DNA from 2 places in the Sphingobium limneticum genome. Region 1 is predicted to be linked to the other one. Evidence: riboswitches for the same ligand, from Rfam matches in the RefSeq annotation. Region 1 holds a riboswitch; the other holds the start of a gene.
The links. Region 1 has a riboswitch for thiamine pyrophosphate ahead of F4U95_RS18400 (TonB-dependent receptor). Riboswitches for the same ligand answer to the same signal wherever they lie in the genome.
Positions count from the first base shown of each region.

Region 2: it holds a riboswitch for thiamine pyrophosphate, as region 1 does, so the genes downstream of both, F4U95_RS06535 (DUF2065 domain-containing protein) here and F4U95_RS18400 (TonB-dependent receptor) in region 1, are expected to answer to the same signal.

Region 1 covers NZ_VYQA01000016.1:18,137-25,453, forward strand. Annotated here, with positions in the region: gene F4U95_RS18390 (NAD(P)(+) transhydrogenase (Re/Si-specific) subunit beta) at 1-1,107, opposite strand, end outside; gene F4U95_RS18395 (Re/Si-specific NAD(P)(+) transhydrogenase subunit alpha) at 1,118-2,692, opposite strand; TPP riboswitch at 2,953-3,063, shown strand; gene F4U95_RS18400 (TonB-dependent receptor) at 3,098-5,389, shown strand; gene F4U95_RS18405 (phosphotransferase enzyme family protein) at 5,392-6,507, shown strand; gene pnuC (nicotinamide riboside transporter PnuC) at 6,507-7,073, shown strand; gene F4U95_RS18415 (TauD/TfdA dioxygenase family protein) at 7,315-7,317, shown strand, end outside.
Region 2 covers NZ_VYQA01000004.1:180-7,439, forward strand. Annotated here, with positions in the region: rRNA gene rrf (5S ribosomal RNA) at 78-192, shown strand; tRNA gene F4U95_RS06520 (tRNA-Met) at 286-362, shown strand; gene F4U95_RS06525 (prolyl oligopeptidase family serine peptidase) at 402-2,510, opposite strand; gene F4U95_RS06530 (hypothetical protein) at 2,510-2,803, opposite strand; TPP riboswitch at 2,842-2,952, shown strand; gene F4U95_RS06535 (DUF2065 domain-containing protein) at 3,008-3,415, shown strand; gene thiC (phosphomethylpyrimidine synthase ThiC) at 3,427-5,361, shown strand; partial or broken gene F4U95_RS06545 (IS5 family transposase) at 5,468-6,234, shown strand; gene F4U95_RS06550 (TIR domain-containing protein) at 6,340-7,260, shown strand, end outside.

The sequences.
Region 1 (7,317 bases):
GCCTGCGACGGGGTGGATGGCAAAGCGGACAGTCTTGCCCGCCGCGCGCAGCTTGCGGGTCAGTTCGCTCACGCTCTGCTGCGCCTGCGCCACCGCCATGCCATAGCCTGGCACGATGATGATGCTGTCCGCCTCATTGAGGGCGGCGGCCACGCCATCGGCGTCGATCGCGACCTGCTCGCCCTCGATCTCCGCTGCCGGGCCGCTGGTGCCGCCAAAGCCGCCCAGGATCACCGAGACGAACGACCGGTTCATCGCTTTGCACATGATGTAGCTCAGGATCGCACCCGAGGAACCGACCAGCGCCCCGGTCACGATCAGCAGGTCGTTACCCAGCGTGAAGCCGATCGCGGCGGCTGCCCAGCCCGAATAGCTGTTCAGCATCGAGACGACGACGGGCATGTCCGCGCCGCCGATGCCCATGACCAGATGGAAACCGATGAACAGCGCCAGCACCGTCATGGCGATCAGCACGGTCAGTTCGCGGCCCTCGATCCCGATATTGCCGACATACATGACGAGCAGTAGCAGCGATGCGATGGCTGCTATGGCGTTCAGCAAATGGCCACCCGGCAGTTTCTTCGCCTTGCCGTCCAGCTTGCCGGCCAACTTGCCAAAGGCGACGATCGACCCGGTGAAGGTCACCGCGCCGATGAAGATGCCCAGAAATTCCTCGACCTTGAGGATATTGATCTCGACCGGCGTCTTGTGCGCCAGCACGCCGGCAAAGCCGGTCAGGGCGTCGCGCGCGGCGGGATCGAGCGCGTGCACCGTTTCCAGTTCAAAATGCGCATTGAAGCCTATAAGCACCGCTGCCAGCCCCACAAAGCTATGCAGGGCGGCCACCAGTTGCGGCATTTCGGTCATCTGCACCCGCACCGCGACGATCCAGCCGATGATGGCGGCTACGGCGAAACTGCCGATCACGATCGGCAGATTGGCCGCGCCAGGGCCAAGCAGCGTTGCCAGCACGGCCAGCGCCATGCCGGAAATGCCATACCACACCGCCCGCTTGGCGCTCTCCTGATTGGACAGGCCGCCAAGCGACAGAATGAACAGGACCGCGGCCGAGATATAGGCTGCGGACACTATGCCAGTATCGAACATGCAGGCCCCCTTATGACCGCTGGAACATGGCCAGCATCCGGCGCGTGACCAGGAAGCCGCCAACGATGTTGATCGAAGCGATCAGGATGGAAATCGTCGCCAGAACCAGCACGATGGTGCTGGATGACCCGACTTGAAGCACGGCCCCCACCACGACGATGCCCGAAATCGCATTGGTCACCGCCATCAGCGGCGTGTGCAGTGCGTGGCTGACATTCCAGATCACCTGGAACCCGACGAAACAGGCCAGCACGAAGACGATGAAATGCGCCATGAAGCTGGCCGGGGCGACCGCACCGACGCCCATCAGCAGCAGCGCGGCGACGATGAGCAGCGTGACCTGCGACCGGGTCTGCGCCTTGAACGCGGCGATGTCCTTCGCCCGCTTCTGCTCGGGCGTCAGTTCCTCGGCCTTGGGCTTGGGCTTTTGCGCGGCGATCGCCTTGATTTTGGGCGGTGGCGGCGGGAAGCTGACCTGCCCTTCAAAGGCGATGGTCGCACCCCGGATCACGTCGTCCTCCATATCATGGACGATCACGCCATCCTTGCCCGGCGTCAGGTCGGCCAGCATGTGGCGGACGTTGCTGGCATAAAGCGAGCTGGATTGCGCCGCCATGCGACTGGGAAAATCGGTATAGCCGATGATCGTCACGCCATTGGCAGACACGATCTTCTGGTCGGTGACGGTCAGTTCGCAATTGCCGCCGCGTTCGGCCGCCAGATCGACGATGACCGATCCGGGCCGCATCGCCTCGACCATGTCCTTGGTCCACAGAACGGGCGCATCGCGGCCCGGAATGAGAGCGGTGGAAATGACGATGTCGACGGTCGGCGCCAGTTCGCGAAACTTCTTGAGCTGCGCTTCGCGAAATTCGGGGCTGGACGGGGCGGCGTATCCACCGGTCGCCGCGCCATCCTGCTGTTCTTCCGAAAAATCGAGATAGACGAACTGCGCGCCCATCGATTCGATCTGCTCGGCGACTTCCGGCCGCACGTCGAAGGCCAGCGTGATGGCGCCGAGCGATGTCGCCGCGCCAATTGCGGCCAGGCCCGCGACACCTGCGCCGATCACCAGCACCTTTGCCGGCGGTACTTTTCCTGCTGCGGTCACCTGACCGGTAAAGAAGCGGCCGAAATTGGCACCCGCCTCGATCACCGCGCGATAACCGGCGATATTCGCCATGGACGACAGCGCGTCCATTTTCTGCGCGCGCGAAATGCGGGGCACCATGTCCATCGCCAGTATATTGGCGCCGGTGGCATTGATCGCCGCCAGTTCTTCGCCGCGCTGGCCGGGATAGAAGAAGGAGATCAGCGTCTTGCCGGGCGTCAGTCGCGCCGTCTCTTCTGCCTCGGGCGGGCGGACCTTCACGATCACGTCCGCTTCGGCCCATAATGCGTCTGCATCGGCCACGACCGTCACGCCAGCCGCGCGGTAGGCATCATCGGCAAAGCCGGCCTGCTGACCCGCGCCACTTTCGACCAGGCATATATGGCCCAGTTTCTGAAGTTGCCCCGCACTGTCTGGAGTCAGCGCAACGCGCGCCTCGCCCAGTGACTTTTCTCTGGGTGCACCAATCTTCACTCTGCGCTCCTCCCCTTTTCCGGCCATGGTCCGGTCGCCCGGCGCATGAACTTGACCCCTATTGGCGGCTCCAATGCGCTTGGTCCATCGTAAAAGCCTTGCCGCCGTAAAAGCTGAACTTCCTGGCCGTGATAATGACCATTCATGTCAGTTCCAAGCAGTCCGGTGATATGGACCTGAATGCCGGCTCGGTTTTGCTTGGCCGGCTAGCCACTCCTGTTCGATAATGCTTTCCACATCGCGTCCGAACGCCTAGAGGCGCTTTATCCCCGGGGGGCCGCTCATGCGCGGCTGAGAGGTGGTCAGCAGACCACGACCCGCTGAACCTGATCCGGCTGATTACCGGCGTAGGGAGGGCAAGGCGGCGCGTCCGCCAGTCCCTCCGCGTGGAGTGGACGAGAGACGATGACGATATATGTGACTTTTGTTGGCCGGGCCGCTCTTGCGACGGCGTTGCTGGTGTCGGCTTCCGTCGCGATGGCGGCGGACGACGAACAGGATCGCGCGACCATAGAGGTCACGGGCTATCCCGACCCGCAGGGCCTGCTGCCTGACCAGAATGCGCCCAAGGCGGTCAGTTCGATCGCCGAAGCCTTCATCAGCAAGCAGGCGCCAACGCTCAACGCCTTCCAGCTGGTCAACCTGCTGCCCGGCGCGAATGTGTCGTCGAGCGATCCCTATGGTCTGTCCGCAACGTCCAGCCTTACGCTGCGCGGCTTGGGACAGGACCAGATCGGCGTGCTGCTGGAAGGGGCGCCGCAGAACGACATCGGCTATTATTACGCCTATCCCTCGCAATTTGCCGACGCGGAAAATGTGCGGCAGATCGCATTGGCGCAGGGCGCGGCCGATATCGACGCGCCGGTCGTGGCGGCGGCGGGCGGCACATTGTCGCTGACGCTGAATGACCCCAAGGAGGAGATGGGTGGCCTTATCAACCTGTCGGCCGGCTCCTACGACCAGCGGCGCGTCTTCGCGCGGTTCGACACCGGCGAGATCGGGAATAGCGGCCTCAAGGCGTTCATCTCCTACTCCAACAACCGCGCGGACAATTGGCGTGGGGCAGGCTATGACAAGCGCCAGCATATCGACGCGAAACTGCTGCACGAATGGGGCGAGGGCAATCGCGCCAGCCTGGCAGTGTCCTATAATGATGCCATCACCTCCACCTACCCCAGCCCGACCATGGCGGACTGGAAGGCGAGCGGGCGCGGCTTCAACTTTACCAAGCGCTACACGGACGGCGACACCAGCTATTGGCGCCTCTATCGCGCGCCGTTCCGCAACCTCTATTTCGCCGCGCCGGTGCATATTCAGCTGAGCGACAGCCTGACATTCGATAGCAGCGCCTATCTCCAGATGGGGCATGGCAATTCGCCCTATGGCACGCAGCTGGCGACCACCGGCAATTATCTGGGCACCGAAGAACTGACGCAGCCGATCGCGCTGCCCGGCGCCGTCGATGGCGTGGCGACCGTGCTCGGCAACTGGACCGGCAAGCAAAGGCGCGTCGGCGACGTCAGCAAGCTGACCTTGCAGGCGGGCATCCACAGCATCACCGCCGGCCTGTGGTTCGACTATGGCACCGACCGCGTGACACAAAGCTATACGTCGATCGATGCGAATGGGCGGCCGGTCGATGCCTGGGGCTATCAGGACAAGGCGATCCGCACGGCCGACGGCCGCCTGCTCGCCTATGAAAATCAGCGCACCGTCACCGTGACCAAGGGCTTTTTCCTGGCGGACAGTATCGCGCTCACGCCGCGCCTGGGCATCGATATCGGGTTGAAGGGGGTGAGCCTGCTGCGCAACGGCCGCAATTATCTGCCGGGACCGCAGTCGAAAGTGCATGTCGACAGCTTCGCCGCCTTGCCGCGCGCGGCGGTCCATTATCGACTGGACGAGCGGCAACAATTGTTCGCCAACATCACTACCAATTTCCGCACGCCCAACGAATTTTCCCTCTATGACAGCTATTATGGCGGCGAACTGGTCAACCAGGGGACGGGCGCGCTGAAGAATGAATATAGCGTCTCGCAGGAGCTGGGTTATCGCTATATCGGCCCCAACCTGTCCTTCTCGCTGACCGCCTTCCACTATCATTTCCGCAATCGTCAGGTCGCGACGGTGGTCAACAGCGGCGGCGCGCTGGTCAATTCGACGATCAATGGCGGCAGCCAGACCAGCTATGGCCTGGACGGCGAGATCGACTATCGCCCGTTCAAGGGGTTCAGCCTCTACGCATCGGGCGAATATCTGCACAGCCGGCTGGATGACGATCTGTCGGTGGGCGGCGACCGGTTGCCGACGAAGGGCAAGCGCGCGGTCGCGGCGCCACGCTTTCAGTTCGCCCTTGGCAGCACCTATGATGATGGTCGCCTGTTCGGCAGCACGGCCCTTAAATATGTCGGCCGCCAATATGCGACCTTCATGAATGATGAGAGCATCAAGGGCTATGCCACGCTGGACTTGGCGATCGGCGTCCATCTGGCCGGGCTGATCGACGCGAGCGCCATGGACCTGCGCCTGAACGCGATCAACGTCACCAACCCGCGCGTCCTGTCCGGCGTGTCGGCGATCAGCGCCAATGCGCAGGATGTGACCGGCCGCAACGGCACGTTGATCGCGGGTTCGGCGCCCGGCTACTATATCGGCAGCGGACGCGCCTTCGTGGCGACGCTATCGCGAGCTTTCTGACCATGAGCGGCGGCCATCTGGTCCATGGCATGGGGACGGCGCTGGAGGCACCGACCTGGCCCGCTATCACTCAAGCGGAGGCGGAGGCGGTGTTGGACCGCTTTCCGGCGGCAGGGCGTCTGATTGACCTCAACTGGCATTCGCCGCGTCCCTTTTCGGCAGCGGCATTGATCGAGACGGACCGAGGCGTCCATTTCCTCAAGCGCCATCATCAGCGGCTTCGCACGCCCGCAGCACTGGCGCAGGAACATGGCTTCATGGCCCATTTGCGGGCGGCGGGGCTGTCGGTGCCGGACGTGGTAACGGCGGCAAACGGCGCCAGCGTGATCGCGCTGGGTGAATGGACCTACGAACTGCATCATGACGCGCCTGGCATCGACCTTTATCGCGATCGCCAGTCCTGGACGCCGTTTCTGACGCCAGGTCATGCCCATGAAGCGGGCGCGGCACTGGCGCGGCTGCACCGGGCTGCGCAGGGCTATGAGGCACCTGCCCGCGACGATCGTCCCCTTGTTGCCAGCTTCACCATCCTGTCCGCGTCCGATCCGCTGGCGGCTGCGGAAGCCTATATCGCTGCGCGCCCGGCGCTTGCCGGCTGGCTGGCGGACAAGCCATGGCGACAGGAACTGACGCGGTTGTTCGCGACGCTGGGCGAAGGCGTGCCCGACCAAGTGCCGCTGTGGACGCACGGAGACTGGCACCCGTCCAACCTCCTCTGGACGGCAGAGGGTCAGGTCGACACCATCATCGATTTCGGGCTGGCAACACGCACATGCGCGCTCCACGACCTCGCCATCGCGATCGAGCGGACCGCCTTCCGCTGGTTGGATCTTGGGCAGGACGATGCGCTGGGTGATGTCGACACGGCGCGCGCGATCCTGGCCGGCTATCGCACGCTGCTACCGCTTCCGACCGACATGGCAACGCTTGCTCGCTTGCTGCCGCTCGTCCATGTGGAATTCGCCCTGTCGGAGATCGACTATTTCGCCGGCATCGTCGGGGATTCCGATCAGGCGGCGGTCGCCTGGCAGGATTATCTGATCGGCCATGCCGACTGGTTCCTGTCTGCTGCGGGGCAGGATTTTCTGCGCCGTTTGGCAGGGGAGGCTGTGGCCTGATGTCGGCGCTCGAAATCATCGGCGTGATCGTCAGCTTTCTGGGCATATGGCTGACCGCGAAGCGGCGTATGCTGTGCTGGCCGGTCAACCTGCTGGCCTGCGCGCTCTACTTCAAGATTTTCCTCGATGTGCGCCTCTATGCCGACATGCTGCTGCAAGCGCTGTTTGGCATAGCGATCTTCTATGGCTGGATCGTCTGGGCAAGGGGCAGGGCAGATGCAGGCGAAGTCGTCGTCGCGCCCCTGCCGTTCGTGCGCGCGCTGGCGGGCCTTGCGGTCGGCGTCATCGGCGCGCTCGCTATCGGCTGGACCATGCATCGCTTCACCGATGCGTCGCTGCCCTGGATGGATGCCGCGCTCAGCAGCTTCAGCCTGGTCGCGCAATATTGGACCGCACGCCGCCATGCGGCAAGCTGGCTGCTCTGGATCCTGGTCGATATCGTCTATGTCGGCATGTTTGCGTACAAGCATCTGTGGCTGACGGCCGGCCTTTACGGCGCGATGATCATCCTGGCGATACTGGGTTACAGGCGATGGCGCCTTGCGTCGGGACCGGCCACCGCCTGACCGCCTGCTATCGCGCTCACCATGGGCGACCGCTTATGGAAATCGCTCGTCCATCTATGTCCCGCACTAATAGAAAGGCCGCATAAAAGGCCGGAACATGCCGATTTGGCTTGGGTGCGAAGGCAGGTTCATGCCCGGTCATAGACGATCAAGAATTAATCATGGGATTTGCCCTGCGGGATTCCATACCCTTGGCTCATGGCTCCATTTCGGGGGCTTCAAGGCAGGAAAGGATGACATCATG
Region 2 (7,260 bases), on a different contig from region 1:
CCAGATATATAAATTACACACATACCAAATTGTGCACGGCATCGATCAAAAACCCAATATATGCGCCAGCTTCATTGCTTGGTGACCATAGCGTCTGTGACCCACCCGATCCCATCCCGAACTCGGCCGTGAAACCAGTCTGCGCCGATGGTACTATTGCTCAAGCACTGGAAGAGTAGGGCGTCGCCAGGCATTGAAGCTCGCGCATATATCGGACACAAAAAACCCATTCATAAGTCTTGTAAAAGGGCGGCGTCGAAAGACCCGCCCTTTTCCCATTGGTGACGCGGGATGGAGCAGCCCGGTAGCTCGTCAGGCTCATAACCTGAAGGTCGTAGGTTCAAATCCTACTCCCGCAACCAAATGAAAAAGCCCGCCAATCCGGCGGGCTTTTTGCTTATCTACTCCCCCTCCAGAAACCGGCTGAAATACACCATCTGCATCGCCTGCAATCGCGCACCCTGCGCAATGTCGGCGTCGCCAGAATGGCCGCCGGCGGTATCCTCGTAAAAATAATAGGGCAGCCCATAATCCTTCAGCCGCGCCGCGAATTTGCGCGCATGCTGCGGACCCACGCGGTCGTCCTTCGTCGTCGTCCAGATATAGGGCGTGGGATATTTCACGCCCTTGCGGATGTTCGCATAGGGCGAAATCTTCTCCAGAAATGCCTTCTCCGTCGGCACCGACACGCTGCCATATTCGTCCACCCAGGACGCGCCGGCTGCGATCTGCTCGTACCGGACCATGTCCAGCAACGGCACCTGGATCGTCACGGCGTTCCACAGTTCGGGATGCTGGGTGAATTCCACCCCCATCAACAGCCCGCCGTTCGATCCACCATAGATACCGAGCCGCCGGGGCGAGGATAATTTGCGCGCGAATATGTCCTGCGCCACCGCCGCGAAATCATCATAGATGATCTGCCGCTTCGTCTTCAGCCCCGCCTCATGCCAGGCCGGGCCGAATTCACCGCCGCCGCGAATATTCGCCAGCACGAAGCTGTTGCCTCGCTCCAGCCACAGCTTGCCCGTGCTCGCGGCATAGCTGGGCGTCATAGCAATCTCGAACCCGCCATAGGCGGTCATGATCGTCGGGGTGGACCCGTCGGGCTTCATGTCCTTGCGATGGACGATGAAATAGGGAATTTTCGTCCCATCGCTCGACGTCGCCTCAAATTGATCGACGGCCAGGCCCTGCGCATCGAAACGGGCCGGCATCGCCTTCACCTGAGTCGGAGCAGGGTGGTTGGCATCCAGCGCCCAGAGCGTCGTGGGCGACAGGAAGCCGGCCACCGACAGATAGGCGTTGTCATTCTTGTCGGTCGCGCTGGCGATCGCGATGGTCGCATTGTCGGGCAGCGCCACCGGCATGCTCGTCCATTTGCCGCTTCCCGGCGTTAGCACGAGCACCCGCCCACGCACATTATCGTTGATGGCCAGGATCACCCGGTTCTTCGTCGCCGCCACGCCGTCGATCGACTGGCGGGCATTGGGCGCGAACAATATCTGCGGCTTGAGCGTCTCGCCCGCCTCCAGCGCCTGCAATGGCACGGCCGCCAGCGATCCTGCCGGCACGGTCACGCCGCCGCTTTCCCAAAGCTCGCTGGTCTGGATCAGCACCTGTCCCTGCACCATGCCCTGCAACTGGCTCTTGGCGGGGAGGGGGAGCCTCTTCACCCCTTCGCCCGTGACGAGGTAGGTTTCGTTGCCGAAAAAGGTCACGCCGCGATAGAGAAAGGCCGCGCGATTGCCCGATCCGTCCGACAACAGCATCGGGAAGGTGCCGACCTGATCGCTGGCCGCGCCGCGATAGATTTCCTGCGCCGCCGACAAAGGTTGCCCGCGTTGCACCAGCTTCACCACGAAGGGATAGCCCGACTTGGTCATGCTGCCTTCGCCCCAGTCGCGGGCCAGCAGCAGGGAGTCCTTGTCCAGCCACGCTTCATTCTGCTTGGAGGTGGGAATATCGAAACCGCCCTGCACGAACGCGCCCGACACCAGGTCGAACTCGCGCAGCGTCACCGCATCCTCGCCACCGTCCGACAGGTTGATCAGCGCCAGCCGCTCCTCGGGATCGAGGATGGTCGCACCCTTCCACACCCATTTCTTGCCGTCCGCCTTCGACAGGGCGTCCAGGTCCAGCACCGTCGTCCAGTGCGGTGCATCGGTCGCATAATCGGCTTCCGAAGTGTACCGCCAGATACCCTGCGGATGATCGGCGTCGCGCCAGAAATTATAGACGCGGCCATGGATCAGCATCGGCATGGCGATCCGGTCCTTGGCCGATGCGATGGCGAGCGCGTCCCGATAGTAACCGGCATAGCGCGGATCGCCCTGTAGCGCGGCTTCTGTCGCCTTGTTTTCCGCCTCGACCCACTGCATCGCCCGCGGCCCGGTCCAGTCCTCCAGCCAGATGAAGGGGTCATCCGCCGGCACAGCGGAGGGGGTAGGGGGCACGCCGGCCCCGGTCAGCATCGCGGCAGTCACCAACAGCATCATCCTCTTGTTCATCAGCGCTTATCCCCCGGCAAAGTGAATCGCCCCTTCATATAGCGGGCGCGCAACACGGCGCTCGCTATCAGCAGGGGTAACGCGCCCAGCATCAGCAGGCTCCCGATCAGGCTGGGCGACCAGCCCCACAGGCTGTGCAGGCCAAAGGCCGCGGGCGCCATGACCAGCAGGAAGCCCAGCGTCAGCAGCCACAGTCCCCATCGGCGCGGCCGCACCGCCACCATGCGCATTTCATGGCGCCAGGCCTTGCGGCCAGCCTTGGTCGACAGATCGGGGGGCGGGGTATCGAACATAAGCTGCTGGACCTTGTGCCGTTTCGCCCCTATCCTGTCCAGCATCCCCGGGGGACCGCGCACAAGCGGTTGAGAGGCAGCTGAAGTGGCTGCGACCCGTCGAACCTGATCCGGCTGACACCGGCGTAGGGAGGGAACGGCTTGTGTAATCCGCAAACCGCGTCCGCCCTGCGTCTTTGAGAAGAGACGAAAGAGAGGCGGCCCATGGATACGATTTCCGTTCTGACGCTGCGCCTGGCCGAAATTTTCGGCCTCTACATGATCGTCATCGGCATTGGTGGTCTGGCCAGCCCGCCGCGCTGGCGGGCGGTGATGGACGATCTCAACCGATCGCCGGGCCTGGTCGTGGCGCTGGGGTTCGCCGTCTTCGCGGTCGGCGGCACGCTGGTCCTGATCCACAGCATATGGACCGACCCGCTCGCCGTCATCGTCAGCCTGATCGGCTATGTCGCGCTGATCGAGGGCGCGATGTTGCTTGCCGTGCCCGGCCCGCTCATCCGCATCGGCCACTGGTCGACCGGCTTCATCCGCGTCTGGGCCGGCATCGCGCTCATCCTCGGCATCCTCCTCTTCCTCGCCGGCCTCAACGGCCGCGCCACCATTTCCGTCTGAAAGGCTAATCCATGGCAGATGTCCCCGCCCGCACCGAGATGACCGAAGCCGAAGGCTTCATCGGCCGGCAGGCCGCAATGACCGTCACCACTGGTTCCATTCGCGGGTCGAAGAAGATCCATGTCGGCCCGCGCAAGGTCGCAATGCGCGAGATTCATCTGGAGCCGGGCAGCGGCGAGCCGCCGGTGCGCGTCTATGACACGTCCGGTCCCTACACTGATCCCGATGCGCGGATCGACATCATGGCGGGCCTGCAGCAATTGCGCCGCGACTGGATAATCGAGCGCGGCGATGTGGAAGACTATGACGCCCGCGCGATCAAGCCGGAGGATAATGGGCTCAAGGGCCCCGACCGGTCAGGCGGCGTGCAACCTTTCCCGAACGTCGTGCAGCGACCCCTGCGCGCCAAGCCCGGCGCCAATGTCTCCCAGATGCACTATGCCCGGCGCGGCATCATCACGCCGGAAATGGAATATGTTGCGGAGCGCGAGAATCTGGGCCGCGCGCGCCTCGCCGAATATGTCCGTGACGGCCAGAGCTGGGGCGCGTCCATCCCCGACTATGTCACCCCCGAATTCGTCCGGGACGAAGTCGCCCGCGGCCGCGCCATCATCCCGTCGAACATCAACCACCCGGAATCCGAACCGATGGCGATCGGCCGCAATTTCCTGGTGAAGATCAACGCCAATATCGGCAACAGCGCGGTCGCCTCCGACGTCGCGGCCGAAGTCGACAAGCTGGTCTGGTCGATCCGCTGGGGCGCGGACACGGTGATGGACCTGTCCACCGGCCGCAACATCCACGACACGCGCGAATGGATCTTGCGCAACTCGCCGGTCCCGATCGGCACCGTCCCCATCTATCAGGCGCTCGAAAAGGTCGGCGGCATCGCCGAAGACCTGACATGGGACGTTTTCCGCGACACGCTAATCGAGCAGGCGGAACAGGGCGTCGATTATTTCACCATCCATGCCGGCGTGCGCCTGGCCTATATCCCGATGGCGGCTAAGCGCGTCACCGGCATCGTCTCGCGCGGCGGCTCCATCATGGCGAAATGGTGCCTCGCCCATCATCGCGAAAGCTTCCTCTACGAGCATTTCGACGAGATTACCGAGATCATGAAGGCCTATGACATCGCCTACAGCCTTGGCGACGGCCTGCGCCCCGGCTCCATCGCCGACGCCAACGACGAAGCGCAATTTTCCGAACTCTACACGCTGGGCGAACTGACCCACCGCGCGTGGAAACAGGATGTGCAGGTGATGATCGAGGGGCCGGGCCATGTGCCCATGCACAAGATCAAGGAGAATATGGAAAAGCAGCTGCAAGTGTGCGGCGAAGCGCCTTTCTATACGCTTGGGCCGCTCACCACCGACATCGCGCCGGGATACGACCATATCACCAGCGGCATCGGCGCGGCGCAGATCGGTTGGTATGGCACGGCAATGCTTTGCTATGTCACGCCCAAGGAGCATCTGGGCCTGCCCGACCGCGACGACGTGAAGGTCGGCGTGGTGACGTACAAGCTGGCCGCCCACGCCGCCGACCTGGCCAAGGGCCATCCCGCAGCGCAGGTCCGCGATGACGCGCTCAGCCGCGCCCGCTTCGAATTCCGCTGGCGCGACCAGTTCAACCTGTCGCTCGATCCCGAAACCGCCGAACAATATCACGACCAGACGCTCCCGGCCGAAGGCGCCAAGAGCGCCCATTTCTGCTCCATGTGCGGCCCCAAATTCTGCTCGATGAAGATCACGCAGGAAGTCCGGGATTTCGCGGCCAAAAAGAACCAAGCCGCCGACGGCTTCCTGGAAGCGGGCCTGACCGGCGCGGAAGTGGCGCAAGCCAGCAAGGCCGCCGCGCTCAAGGGCATGGAAGAGATGAGCAGGCTCTTCAAGGCAACCGGCAGCGAACTCTATATGGGCGCTGGCGGTAGGGAGCATGATTGAATGAATACGGGAATTGCTTTAGGTTTCGTGGACAAAGCTTGACGAGAGACTCACGCGCTGATTCAAGGCTGTCTTTTGGGAGGCAGAGTTGGGGGAGCGGATTGGAGTGTCGGATGAAGAATGGTCACTGATCGGCCCGCTGTTGCCATCCGAGCGAGGCCGAGGGTGTCGTCCGTCGCAAGACAACCGGCTATATTTTGAAGGTATGATGTGGATGGCGCGGACGGGTGCCCAGTGGCGCCACCTCCCCGATGAATATGGCAAGTGGAACAGCGTGTTCCGGCGCTACCGACGGTGGGTTGAAACCGGGGTGTTCGATGCGATGCTCGAAACGTTCGCAGAAATGGCAGGCCGCGATGGCACCGCCGACATGATCGATAGCACCGTGGTTCGAGCACATCATTGTGCAGTCGGCATAAAAAAGGGACTCAGGAAACCGAGGCGCTTGGCCGATCGCGCGGCGGGTTCACCACCAAGCTCCACGCCAGATGTGATGCTCAAGGGCGTCCACTCGGATACGTCCTGACGCCAGGGCAAACCCACGATGTGCACGGGTTTGCGCCCCTGTTCCGGATGATCAGCGACAAGATCGAGGCGTTCCTTGCGGATCGCGGTTACGATGCCGACGCTATCCGCGAAGAGATCGCCAAAGCCCATGTCGAGGCGGTAATCCCCGCCAAAAGCAACCGCCGCGACCCGATCCCCCATGACCGCGTCAAATACAAATGGCGCAACCTCGTCGAACGGCTCTTCAACAAGCTGAAGAACTGGCGCAGGGTCGCCACGCGCTACGATAAAACCCGCGAGTCCTACCTTGGCTTCGTCGCACTCGCTTCAATCAAACTGTGGATACCCTTTGTCCACGAAACCTAGCTCAGCCCTGAAATTTAAGTTGTCATAACGGATGGGTTACATAACTTGAATCAGTTTGTGGAGTCGGACATCTTCCCTATCTGTTCTAGAAAGTTGGGGAATTTCGTGGCGAAGCAAACCGAAAAGGCGACTGAGAATCTCAAAGCAAAACGAGTGCAAGTGAGTCAGATTGATGTGCCGGCTTATGCGCTTGGTGATGCTCTTCGGGTAGCGGTTGCTATAGCCGATAATTATGCATCTGCTCCAACCAAGCCGCTCGAAGTTGCGGCGGCAATGAACCTCGCGCCTGCTTCGAGCCATTTTAAAATGCTAACCGGATCATCCATTGCTTATGGACTTACGAGCGGCGGATACAATGCTGCTGAAATTGCGCTTACCCCTTTAGTCCAGCGGATTCTAAACCCTCTAGAAGAAGGTGAAGACCTCCATGGGAAACGTGAAGCACTACTGAAACCGCGAGTGGTTGGGGAGTTTTTGAACAAATATAATAATAGCCCTCTCCCGCCCGATAGCATTGCATACAATGTCTTAAACAGCATGGGAGTACCGAAAGAACGTACCGAAGCTACGCTGAAGCTTATCGTGGAGGGAGCCTCATCTCTCGGCCTTGTCCAAGAGATAAAGGGCAAAAGGTATATAAACTTAACACGGCGCAACGAGACGCTCGTGCCAAGTGCATCGGACCAAAAGGGTTTGGAAGATTTGGTGGAACGGAATGAGCCAAAAATAGAGAATGCGGAACACCAGCCACCCCCCTCTGAGGATTTTGAGCGGCACCTAAGATCGACGGCCGTAAACAAGAAAGTATTTATTACGCACGGTCGAAATAAAGGCTTGGTAGATCCTATAAAGAAGCTTTTGGCGTTTGGTGAATTAGAGGCTGTTGTCTCTGTAGAGCGTCAGTCAGTATCCCAACCTGTTCCCGAAAAGGTTATGAATGATATGAGGGATTGTGGCGCAGCAATCATTCATGTTGAAGGGGAAATGACACTTATTGATTCAGATGCTAAAGAACATGTGGTGTTG